Linked DNA regions of Pigmentiphaga sp. H8. The protein of the gene in region 1 binds, or shares a complex with, the protein of each later gene. Links are inferred from orthologs where the notes say so. Each region holds a gene or a part of one and is shown on either strand. Other genes may lie near its edges.

What was found. The genes of interacting proteins can lie anywhere in the genome.
Region 2: lptB (region 1) and EGT29_RS20560 share a complex: the UniProt entries of both Escherichia coli proteins name them as parts of the lipopolysaccharide transport and assembly complex. The link is inferred for Pigmentiphaga sp. H8 from one-to-one orthologs.

Annotation. Positions count from the first base shown.
Region 1 is NZ_CP033966.1:810,858-817,070, reverse strand. Bases 145-3,050 are described here. They hold lptB (LPS export ABC transporter ATP-binding protein), read left to right. Parts: upstream 145-1,145; coding sequence 1,146-1,955; downstream 1,956-3,050. Other genes in these bases: EGT29_RS03985 (RNA polymerase factor sigma-54), read left to right, coding at 1,965-3,050; lptA (lipopolysaccharide transport periplasmic protein LptA), read left to right, coding at 541-1,149; lptC (LPS export ABC transporter periplasmic protein LptC), read left to right, coding at 145-533. Also shown: more of lptC, read left to right, coding at 1-144; more of EGT29_RS03985, read left to right, coding at 3,051-3,440; hpf (ribosome hibernation-promoting factor, HPF/YfiA family), read left to right, coding at 3,717-4,046; PTS IIA-like nitrogen regulatory protein PtsN, read left to right, coding at 4,441-4,917; hprK (HPr(Ser) kinase/phosphatase), read left to right, coding at 4,957-5,889; RNase adapter RapZ, read left to right, coding at 6,074-6,213. UniProt on the Escherichia coli protein: Part of the ABC transporter complex LptBFG involved in the translocation of lipopolysaccharide (LPS) from the inner membrane to the outer membrane. Probably responsible for energy coupling to the transport system.
Region 2 is NZ_CP033966.1:4,355,273-4,360,760, forward strand. What follows is about bases 2,504-5,457. They hold EGT29_RS20560 (LPS-assembly protein LptD), read right to left. Parts: upstream 5,142-5,457; coding sequence 2,865-5,141; downstream 2,504-2,864. Other genes in these bases: EGT29_RS20555 (peptidylprolyl isomerase), read right to left, coding at 2,504-2,760; EGT29_RS20565 (aminoglycoside phosphotransferase family protein), read left to right, coding at 5,309-5,457. Outside these bases: 16S rRNA (adenine(1518)-N(6)/adenine(1519)-N(6))-dimethyltransferase RsmA, read right to left, coding at 1-207; 4-hydroxythreonine-4-phosphate dehydrogenase PdxA, read right to left, coding at 204-1,205; more of EGT29_RS20555, read right to left, coding at 1,351-2,503; more of EGT29_RS20565, read left to right, coding at 5,458-5,488. UniProt on the Escherichia coli protein: Together with LptE, is involved in the assembly of lipopolysaccharide (LPS) at the surface of the outer membrane. Contributes to n-hexane resistance.

The DNA.
Region 1 (6,213 bases):
AGCGGGCGGTGAAGGAAGATCCGCCGCGCCGGCTGACCCACGAGATCGACTCCTTCGTCGAACAGTTCGTCATGGTCCGCAGCGACGAGCAGGGCATGCCCACGACGCGGATGGAAGGCGACCGGCTCGAGCACTACCCGGACGACGATTCGTCGGAAGTCACGCAGTTCCGCGCGGTCAGCCAGCGCACCGAGCGGCCGACCATGACGGCCACTTCCCGGCACGCGCGAATGGACCAGGACGGCGCGCGCGTGATCATGCGCGGCGACGTTCAGTTGCGGCGGCTGCCCGGGCAGGGGCGCCCCGAGCTGAACATACGCAGCGAGGAAGTCACCCTGCTGCCCGACGAGGACGTCGCCTACACGGACCTGCCCGCCACCGTGGTCAACGGCACCACGCGTATACAGGGACGCGGCATGCGCTATGACAACGTCTCGCGCGAATTGAAGGTCAACGAGCAGACACGGGTGCAGATCGTGCCGGGCAGCACGCGGCCGGCCGCGCCCCCGGCCCGACAGCCATACAAAGGATAAAAACACCGTGCCACATCATCGATTCTCCCGATACGCCGCCCAGGCCGTGCTCGCCCTGGCCGCCCTCGCCTGCGGCGCCCAGGCGCTCGCGGCCGCCGCCGACCGCAACCAGCCGACGACGGTGGATGCCGATTCGCTGCGCTACGACGACCTGAAGCAGACCAGCATCTTCACCGGCAACGTCGTGCTGACCAGGGGTTCGCTGATCCTGCGCGCCGACAGGCTCGACCTGCGCGAAGACGCCGAGGGCTATCAGTTCGGCGTCGCCACCGCCAACAGCGGCAAGCTCGTCAACGTGCGCCAGCGGCGCGAGGGCACCGACGAATACGTCGAGGGCGTGGCCGAGCGCGTCGAATACGACGGACGCGGCGAGCTGATCCATTTCATCTCGAAGGCGGTGGTCAAGCGGCTGGCCTGCGAACAGATGGTCGACGAAGTGCGCGGTCAGCGCGTGACCTACAACCAGCGCACCGACACCTATACCGCCACCGGCGGGCCGCAGGCCCCCACGCCCAACCAGCGCGTGCGCACCATCATCCAGCCGCGCGGCCAGACGGCCGCCGGCGCGCCGGCGGCGGGCTGTGGCGCCCCGGCCTCGGGCAAGGCCGCGCAATGAACGCGCCGATCATAGAAGCCGGAGCGCCGGCCGGGGCGCCGCGCGCCGAGGAGTCGACCCAGGGCGAGGGCCGCCTGCGGGCCGAGGGCCTGCGCAAATCCTATCAAGGGCGCACGGTGGTCAAGAACGTGTCGCTGCACGTGGACGGCGGCGAGGTGGTCGGACTGCTGGGCCCCAACGGCGCCGGCAAGACCACCTGCTTCTACATGATCGTCGGGCTGGTGCCGGCCGATGCCGGCACCATCGACATCGATCGCGTCTCGGCCACGAGCCTGCCCATCCACAAGCGCGCGCGGCTGGGGCTTTCCTACCTGCCGCAGGACGCCTCCGTGTTCCGCCGGCTCAACGTCGAACAGAACATCCGCGCGGTGCTGGAACTGCAGCGCAACGAACAGGGCGCGCCGCTCGGCACGAAGCAGGTGAACGAGAGCCTGGAGTCGCTGCTGGACGAATTGCAGATCGGACACATCCGCAGCAACGCCGCCATCTCGCTGTCCGGCGGCGAACGCCGCCGCGTCGAGATCGCGCGCGCGCTCGCCACCAATCCGCGCTTCATCCTGCTGGACGAACCGTTCGCCGGCGTGGACCCCATCGCCGTCATCGAGATCCAGCGCATCGTGCGCTTCCTGAAGGGACGCGGCATAGGCGTGCTCATCACCGACCACAACGTGCGCGAGACCCTGGGCATCTGCGACCGCGCCTACATCATCAGCGACGGCACGGTACTGGCCAGCGGGCACCCCGAGGAGATCGTCGGCGATCCTGCCGTGCGACGGGTCTACCTCGGAGAACACTTCCGCATGTAAGCGGTGCCCATGCTCAAACCCGGACTCCAACTTCGCACCTCCCAGCACCTGGCGCTGACGCCGGCGCTGCAGCAGTCGATCAAGCTGCTGCAGTTGTCGACGCTCGAACTCGAACACGAGATCGAGCAGATCCTGCAGGAGAACCCGCTGCTTGAACGCGAGGACGACCCTGTGGCGGCCACGCTGCGGGTCGACGCCGACGGCAGCATGCACACGACCACGCCCGCCTCGCCGGAAGCCGACGCCGAACCGGGCGGCGAGGCCGTGGAGGCGCCGTCGCCGGCCGACGCCGGCGACGCGCCGGACCTGCCCGACATGCCGGAGCTGCACCGCCCCGGCGGCGAGCACGACGACGACACCGCGCCGCAATTGGCGGCGCCCGATGCCTCGCTGCGCGAGCACCTGCTGGGCCAGCTCGCGCTGACGCAGGCCACGCCGCGCGATGCGGCGCTGGTGACGGCGCTGGTCGACGAACTGGACGACAACGGCTACCTGGACGTGTCGCTGGAAGAACTGGCCGCGCTGTTCCCGCCCGAGCTGGAAATCGACGCCGACGAACTGCGTTCGGCGCTGGGGCTGCTCCAGTCCTTCGATCCGGCCGGCGTGGGCGCCCGCAACATCTCCGAATGCCTGTGCCTGCAATTGCGCGTGCCGGACCTCGATTGCCTGCCCGAGGCCCGCGATGCCGACGTGCTGGCCCTGGCCCGCCAGATCGCCGCCCAGCACCTGCCGCTGCTGGGCGCGCGGGACTACGCCAAGCTGCGCAAGGCGCTGGGCTGCAACGACGACCAGCTGCGCGCGGCCCAGAGCCTGATCCGCCGGCTCGACCCGCGACCCGGTTCGCGCTATTCGTCGCCCGCCGCGGACTACGTCGTGCCCGACGTGATCGTGCGCAAGGCCGGCAACCAGTGGCGCGCCATGCTCAACGGCGAAGCCATGCCGCGGCTGCGCATCAACCAGATGTACGCGCAGATCCTGAAGTCCGAGCGCAGCTCGGCCCATCCCGGGCTGTCCTCGCAGCTGCAGGAGGCGCGCTGGCTGATACGCAATGTCCAGCAACGCTTCGACACCATTCTGCGCGTGGCCCAGGCCATCGTCGACCGGCAGCAGGGTTTCCTCAACCATGGCGAAGTCGCCATGCGGCCTCTTGTATTACGCGAAATAGCAGATACACTAGGCTTGCATGAGTCGACGATCTCACGCGTCACTACGCAGAAATACATGCTCACCCCGCTGGGGACTTTCGAGTTGAAGTATTTCTTCGGCAGCCACGTCGCCACGGAGACCGGAGGAGCGGCATCGTCCACGGCGATCCGTGCGCTGATCAAGCAACTCATTGGTGCGGAGGATCCTACCCAGCCACTATCCGACAGCCAACTTGCGCAGACGCTGGGGGAGCAGGGTATCGTCGTGGCCCGCCGCACGGTGGCCAAATACCGCGAAGCGCTCAAGATTCCGCCGGTTTCCCTGCGTAAGAGCATCTAGTACGGATCGCGCCCGCGCGGCATCGCATGCCGCGCATCCATCACCTGATCGCGATGCTAGGGTTAGACCGTACTTGAAAGCCCCGGATAAAGGCTCATCTTTATAGCAACCGCTGAAAACGCATGTGCCAGCCACTTCGATTGCGTGGCGACATCCGGAACGTTCGGAGCGACGCAAGCAAAGTGGCACGCTCGTGCCACAAGCGCCCATGCCCTGCGGACATGGGCGCGGGCTCCGGGGAAGTCTCCCGGTACATTGCTTCAAGGAGGGCTTTACATGAATCTGAGCATCAGCGGACATCACCTCATCGTGACCCCTGCCATACGTGAGTACGTCCTGAACAAGCTCACGCGGGTGCTGAGGCATTTCGATCACGTCATCGATATCCAGGTGCTGCTTTCCGTGGAAAAACTGCGCCACAGCGCGGAAATCACCATGCATCTCCGAGGCAAGGACGTCCATTGCGAGGCCCAAGAAGAAAATCTATACGCGGCCATCGACGCCCTTGTCGATAAAGTCGACCGACAGGTCATCAAGTACAAGGACAAGGTCCAGCGACCTCGGGTCGAGGAAGCAATGAAGAGAATTCCCCCCCCTACGCCCTGACGGGCGCCCCCCGGGGGGCGGCACTGGCGGACCGGCGGAGCCGGATCCGCGGTGCCCCTGGATAAAACATCGGCTGGCGGGGGAAGGAGGCTTTTCCCGCCGTTGTTTCGTTTAAAGGATGAGTTCGCGTCCAGTTACCCGTGATCAGAATCGAGAAATGCCGCGCTGCGCCATGGTTTTCGAGGGACTGGGTAGGGCCCCGGGTGGGCGCTTCCTTCGTGGGACGAGGGCGTGTGATGCCAGGTCGGGATACGGACGGGTTGTTTGCGGGGCACAAAAGTGCCGCTTTTCGTGACAGAACCGGGACGCTGGCTATAATCGACGTCCATCTCCAAAAGATGTCGCCCGGTCCATCTATTGTGCGAATTTGTATCGCCCGACCGGCGCATACGTTATGAATCTGATCTCGCGGATACTCCCCCCTTCGAACGTGCTGCTTGATCTGGAAGTCACCAGCAAGAAGCGCGTTTTCGAACAAGTCGGCCTATTGTTCGAGAACAATCACGGCATCGCCCGCTCGGTGGTGTTCGACAGCCTGTTCGCGCGCGAACGGCTCGGCTCGACCGGCCTGGGTCAAGGCGTAGCCGTGCCGCACGGCCGCATCAAGGGGCTGACCGATGCGGTGGCCGCCTTCGTGCGCCTGGCTCAGCCCATCAATTTCGACGCCCCCGATGGCAAGCCCGTGCAAATGCTGGTATTCCTGCTCGTACCCGAGCAGGCCACGCAGGTGCACCTGGAAATCCTGTCCGAGCTGGCGCAGATGCTGTCCAACCGCGCGCTGCGCGAGGCCCTGGCCACCGAACCCTCGGCCAGCGCGATCCACTCGCTGCTGACCCACTGGGAACCGGCCCAGTCCGACGCCGCGGTCTGACCCGGCCGGCCCCGGTCGGCCGCCTTTTCCGTGTGCCCCATGCTTACTATCGAAAAACTGGTCGACGAAAACACCGACAAGATTTCCTTGAGCTGGCTGGCGGGGCGCTCGAACGCGAATCGCTCGCCGCTGCCCGACACCTGCCTGGCCGCTGCCGACCTGGTCGGCCACCTGAACCTCATCCACCCGTCCCGCATCCAGGTCTTCGGCCACGAGGAACTGGCGTTCTACGCCCGGCTGGAAGCCCGCCGGCGCGCCCACCACCTGGATGAACTGCTGGCCAGCGGCGTGCCGGCCATCATCATGGCCGACGGCCTGGCCGCCCCGGCCGACCTGCTGGAACACTGCGAACAGCGCAACGTGCCGCTGCTGGCCTCGCCCCGCTCGGCGGCGCAGGTCATCGACCTGCTGCGCATCTACCTGGCCAAGAAGCTCGCCCCCGTCACCACCGTGCACGGCGTGTTCATGGACGTGCTCGGCATGGGCGTGCTGATCTCCGGCGAATCGGGCCTGGGCAAGAGCGAGCTGGCGCTGGAACTGATTTCGCGCGGCCACGGCCTGGTCGCCGACGACGCCGTGGAGTTCTCGCGCATCGCTCCCAACCTGATCGAGGGCCGGTGCCCGCCGCTGCTGCAGAACATGCTGGAAGTGCGCGGCCTCGGGCTGCTGGACATCCGCGCGATCTTCGGCGAGACCTCGGTGCGCCGGAAGATGAAGCTCAAGATCATCGTCCACCTGGTCCGCACCACCTCGCCCGAAGCCAATTTCGAGCGCCTTCCCCTCCAGGCCATGACCCAGGACGTGCTGGCCCTGCCCATACGCAAGGTCGTCCTGCCCGTGGCCGCCGGCCGCAACCTGGCCGTGCTGGTCGAGGCGGCGGTCCGCAACGCCATCCTGCAACTGCGCGGCATCGACACCATGACCGAGTTCATGGAACGGCAGATGGACGCCATCCAGAACGGCGAGCCGTAGAGGTCCCCCCCCTACGCCCTTCGGGCGCCCCCCAGGGGGCGAAACCGGCGGACCGGCAAAGCCGGATCCGCGGTTTCCTGGCAACCAATAGGCTGGCGTGGGTAGGGGGAAAGGGGGACAGGTTTGGGAGTGTGCGTTATTGTTCAGGCTTCGAACGAACCTCTTTTACGAGGCAAAGCCTGCTGTGTTACGTGTCGTTTTCATCACCGGTATCTCGGGCTCGGGCAAGTCCGTGGCTCTTCGTACCCTGGAGGATTTCGGCTACAACTGCGTCGATAATCTTCCTGTCCGTTTTCTTCACGATTTCATCGCGGCCGCGCACGA
Region 2 (5,488 bases), 3.5 Mb from region 1 along the record:
CAGGCGCGCCGCCAGGTCGCGGTCGATCTCGACGACCTTCAGGCGATCGAGCTTGTCCAGCAGCGGCCGGGTCAGCGCCGACAGGCCTGGGCCGATCTCGACCACGTTGTCGGACCGGCGCGGGTTCACCGCGCGGACGATGGAGTCGGTGATGCTTTCGTCGACCAGGAAGTGCTGGCCGAAGCGCTTGCGCGCCTGATGTTTCATGCGGAAACTCCGGAGCCGGCATCCGCCTGGGTGCCGGTTCGTATCATCTGGAGGGCCGTGACGATGGCCTCCTGCAAACTGCCGGGATCGGCCTTGCCCGTTCCGGCCAGGTCGAGCGCGGTGCCGTGGTCCACCGAGGTCCGCACATAGGGCAGGCCCAGGGTGATGTTGACGCCGTGCCCGAAGCTCGCGTGCTTGAGCACGGGCAGGCCCTGGTCATGGAACATGGCCAGGGCCGCGTCGAACTGCGCGACGTGCGCGGGCACGAACAGCGTATCGGCGGGCAGCGGCCCGCGCGCATCGATGCCGGCGGCGCGGGCCCGCGCGATGGCCGGTTCGATGACCTCGATTTCTTCCCGCCCCAGGTGCCCGCCTTCGCCCGCGTGCGGATTCAAGCCGCACACGGCAATGCGCGGGTGCGCCAGCCCGAAGCGCCGGCGCAGGTCGGCATCCAGAATGCGCAGCACCTGGTCCAGCGTCTGCGCGGTGACCGCATCGGGCACCGCCCGCAGCGGCAGGTGCGTGGTCGCCAGCGCCACCCGCAGGCCGCCGCCGGCCAGCATCATCACGACCTTGTCGACCCCCGCCCGCTCCTGCAGGTATTCGGTATGTCCCGAGAAAGCCACGCCGGCATCGTTGATCACCCCCTTGTGGACCGGCGCCGTGACGATGGCCTGCGCCCGGCCATCGGCCACCATGGCAATGGCCTCATCCAGCGTGTCGAGCACGTAGCGCCCATTGGCCACCGCCAGCCTGCCCGGCTCGGACGGCACGCGCAGCGGCACGTGATGCACCCCCACCCCCGCCAACGCCGCGGCATCCTGCCCGCCGCGCTGCGCGAGCAGATCGCGATCCCCCACCAGCACCAGTTCCACATCCGCCGGCACCCGTCCCGCCCCGCGCTCGCCCGCGAACCACGCCGCGGCCGCGACCGACAACTCAGGCCCGATCCCCGCCGGTTCGCCGGTCGTCAAGACCAGCCTGCGCATCGCACTCATCTCACTCATCCGCCAGCCCAACACCGGCCTCAAAAAACAAAAACGGCGCCAAGAACGCCGCCCCCCACCAGCCGGGTAGTCCCCCAGGGCACAGCGGATCCGGCTCCGCCGGTCCGCCAGTGCCGCCCCCCTGGGGGGGCGCCCGTCAGGGCGTAGGGGGGGGGCTCAGTCTGATTTCGACATAGGCCTTGTCCCGCAACTGCCGAGCCCAGTCCTCGTACGCCTGGTCCAGCTTGCGCTGGAACAGCGTCTGGCGCGCCTCGGCACGCTGCCGCTCGCGGCCGACGTCCTGCGTGCGGCGCTCGACGACCTGGATCAGGTGCCAGCCGAACGGCGACTGCACGGGCTCGCTCACCTGGCCGGGCTGCAGCGCATCCATGGCGCGCTCGAACTCCGGCACGGTTTCCTGGGGCGACAGCCAGCCCAGGTCGCCGCCCTGCGGCGCCGAGGCATCGTTGGAATATTGCCGGGCCATGTCGGCGAAGCTCGACCCGCCCTGCACGATGCGCTGGCGGATGTTGGCCAGGCGCTCGCGCGCCTGCTCGGCGGTCAGCACCTGGGTCGGCCGGATCAGGATGTGCCGGGCATGCGTCTGCCGCACGGGCATCGCGCCAGCGCCGCCACCGGCACCGCCGGACGATTTGCGCTCGACCACCTTGATGATGTGGAAACCGTTGCCGCTCTGGATGATCTCGCTGATGCCGCCCTGGCTCAGTTGCGCCACCGCGTCGACGAACATCGACGGCCAGCGGTCGGTGGGACGGGAGCCCAGGTCGCCGCCGCGCAGGGCCTCCTCGCCGTCCGAGGACGAGGCCGCCAACTGGGCGAAATCGGCGCCGCCGCGCGCCTGCTGGAGCAGGGTCTCGGCCTTGCGGCGCAGGCGCGCCACCATGTCGGACGAGCTGCCCTCGGGCACGCGCACCAGGATCTGTGCCAGCGACAGGTCGGAAGGCGCGCCCTCGTGCTGCTCGGACAGATAGGCATCGATCTCGGGTTCGGAGATCTGGATCTGGCTGTCGACCGCGCGTTCGCGCAGGCGCATCAGCGTGATTTCCTGCCGCAGGTCGTCGCGGTAGACCGAGAACGGCAGGCCATCGCGCTCGATCTGGTCACGCATCTGCGAAACCGACACGTTGTTCTGCTGGGCGATCCGGCTGATGGCGCGGTCGAGCTGCAGGTCGTCGATGCGGATGCCGGTCTGCGCGGCCTCCTGCAACTGGGTCTTCTCGACCACCATGCGTTCGAGCACCTGCTTCTCCAGCGTGGCCGCGTCCGGCGGCGCGATCTGCTGGCGCGCCAGCGTGGCCTGGGCGGCGTGCACGCGGGCGTCGAGTTCGCGGCGGGTAATGACGTCGGTGTTGACCACGGCGACGATGTTGTCACCCAGCTGGATGCGCGAACCGCTGGTGCTGCGCGGCGCCTGCGCAGCCGGGGCCGCCGGCGCGGCCGGGGCCACGGGAGCCTGGCTGGCGGGCGGCGCGGACTGCGGCGCGGGCTGCGGTGCCAACAGGGTCGGCCCGTTGCCGCCCGGCGCGCCGCCGAGGTCACCTGGCATGCGCAGCCCCTGGGCCACCGCCGACCCACCCGCCAAAGCGGCCAGGCAGCAAAGGGCGACACCGTGGGCCGCTTTCGTCATTCTGGGCAATACCTTGGAAACCATCATTCGTACCTTTCGAACACCGTCCCTTTCTCAGGCGGCGGGTTGATTACCTGATAACCCGGGATGCTCCGGCGCAGCGTCGTCATCGGGCTCGCCCCGATGCCGCCGAATCCGGTCAGCTCGAGCTGGAAGAACATCGCGGTCGTGGCGTTGTCCTTGGCCACCGCGTAGCGCTGGCCGACCAGGCGGAAAGCCCAGCAGCACCCGCCGTTGTATTCGATCCCGGCCACCGCCTCGGCGATCCGGTTCTCGAGCAGCGAATAGTTGATGCGCCCGATGCCGAACCAGCGGGGGGCCAGCGGCCACTGGAAGGCGATGTCGATCAACTCCTGCCCCGGCACGCTGACCATCTCCCGCTTGTAGCGGTAGGCCAGCGATACCGTGCTGAGACGCTGCGGGCTCCAGCGCGCGCCGATCGTGGACCGGGTCACACGCTCGATCTTGGGATTGTATTGCACCGTCGTCTCGCCGCTGAGCGTGGACGTCAGCGCACCGTAGACCGACACCAGGAAGTCGGAACGGCCGTCGGAACTGGGCTCCTCGCCCGGCAGGGTGACCCGCTGGTCGCTGAAGTACAGCCGCTGGGCACCCATGATGCGCGCGCGCTCCACGCCGGTCTTGGGGTCGAGCCAGCGCGTGGTCAGCGCCGCGGTCAGCTGGTTGGCCTCGGCGATCCGGTCCCAGCCCGAATACAGATTCTCGGAGAATATCTGCGCGAAATTGAAGTCCGCCAGCGCCGTATCGTAGATGGGCAGGTTCGACTGGTTGCGGTACGGCACGCGCAGGTAGTAGAGGCGCGGCTCCAGGGTCTGGCGCGCCTCCCTGCCGAGCAGCGTGCTGTCGCGCTCGAAGATCAGGCCGGTGTCCAGCGACATGATGGGCACGGTACGGTTGGCGGTGTAGGACGCCGCCCCCTGGTAGGAGTCCGTGTTGTAGCGAGTGGAATGGATGCCGATCTTGGGGATGAAGAACCCGCCCGGCCGGATGATGGGATACGACACCGACGGATAGGCATAGGCGCGCGACCCGTTCACCAGCGTATTGCTGCGAAAGCGCGTGGCATCCGCGTCCATCCGCACGTCGAAGCCGTTCCAGTCGTAGCGCTGGCCGGTCAGGTGCAGTTGCGGCTCGCGGCCGTACGGCGGCACGATGGGCGCCAGCGGATCCTGCAGCGTCTGGTAGCTGATCACGCGGCCGTAGGCTTCCCAGTACCCCTGCTGCCAGTTCAGCGAGAACGAACGTTCCAGCGTCGCGGTCGAGGCCAGGCCCGTGCCCAGCACGGACAGGTCGCGGAAGTACGCGTCGTCGGACGCCTTGGACACGTTCCAGTTGAAGCCCAGGTTGGGCGTCAACTGCTGCCGGTGCTGCGAACTGAACAGATAGCGGTCGCGCTGCGCGACCCGGTCGTCGGGCAGGTAGCTCAGCCGCGTCACCCCGCTGAACGAAGGCTCCAGGTAGCGGAACTCGCCCGACAGTTGCAGCCCGCGGCGGGTCATGAACTTGGGCGTCAGCGTGGCATCGCGGTTGGGCGCGATGTTGAAGTAGTACGGAATCGAGAATTCCGGACCGCTCTTGCTGGTCAGGCCGAACGTGGGCGACAGGAAGCCCGACTTGCGCTCGTTGTTCAGCGGGAAGGAAATGATGGGCGAGGCCAGGATGGGGAAATCCTTGAAATAGAGCACCCCGCCATAGCCCACCCCGGTACCGGCGTCATAATCGAAGTCGGCCCGCCGGGCGCGAAGCTCCCAGTCAGGCGTCTCGCACGCGCACCCCGTATAGCGCACCCGGTCGGCGCGCACCCGGTTCTGTCCCAGCATGCGGATGCGCTCGGCCGAACCGCTGCCGCCGTTGAGTCCGAAAAAGAACCGGGCGTTGTCGATCTCGCCCGTGCCGCTGCTCATGTTGAGCTTGAGCCTCGGCCCCGTCAGCAGATTCCCCTCGCGGAACAGCCGCACGTTGCCCAGTGCTTCCAGTTCGTCCTCGACCTTGTCGTACTCGATGGTGTCGCCCTTCAGGATGGTGTCCTGGCGCCGCACCTGCGCGCTGCCCTCCAGCCGGAGCTTGTCCTGGTCCTCGGCCGTGAGCGTGTCGGCCTGCATGAACACCGGCAACTGGTCGGGATCGTAGGTGTGCTGGCGCAGGCCCGGCGACAGGCGCAGGCCAGGGCCGGATACCGGCCCGGCGCCGGCCTGGGATTCGGACGGACCGTCTTGCGCATAGGCCAGCGGCGCTACCGCAAATGCTGCAAACAGGCTGAACCACCGGATCAATCGCACGGGCCTCGAGGAATGAAAAAACGGAAAGTCGAAGAATACGCGAGCCGACGGCCGCGCGCGGTAAAAAAAGATAGCGGCCCGCGGCTTTTGGCGGGGGGCGCCGGGCCCCGCCGAAAAGGGGGCCGGGCTCGTTCCGGGAACCGATATCGGTCGGTATTATAGGAGGCATGAACGCCATTTCCGATCCAGCCGCCGGCCAGGCCGGCGCCGACCCCAGGCGGACCCAGGTCGCCGCCTGGCTGTCCGGCCTTCCCCAGCAGCTCCAGCTCGACCCTTCCACCCTCCAGCCGGCCTCCAGCGACGCCAGCTTCCGGCGGTATTTCCGGGTCGCCATGGGCCCGAGCACC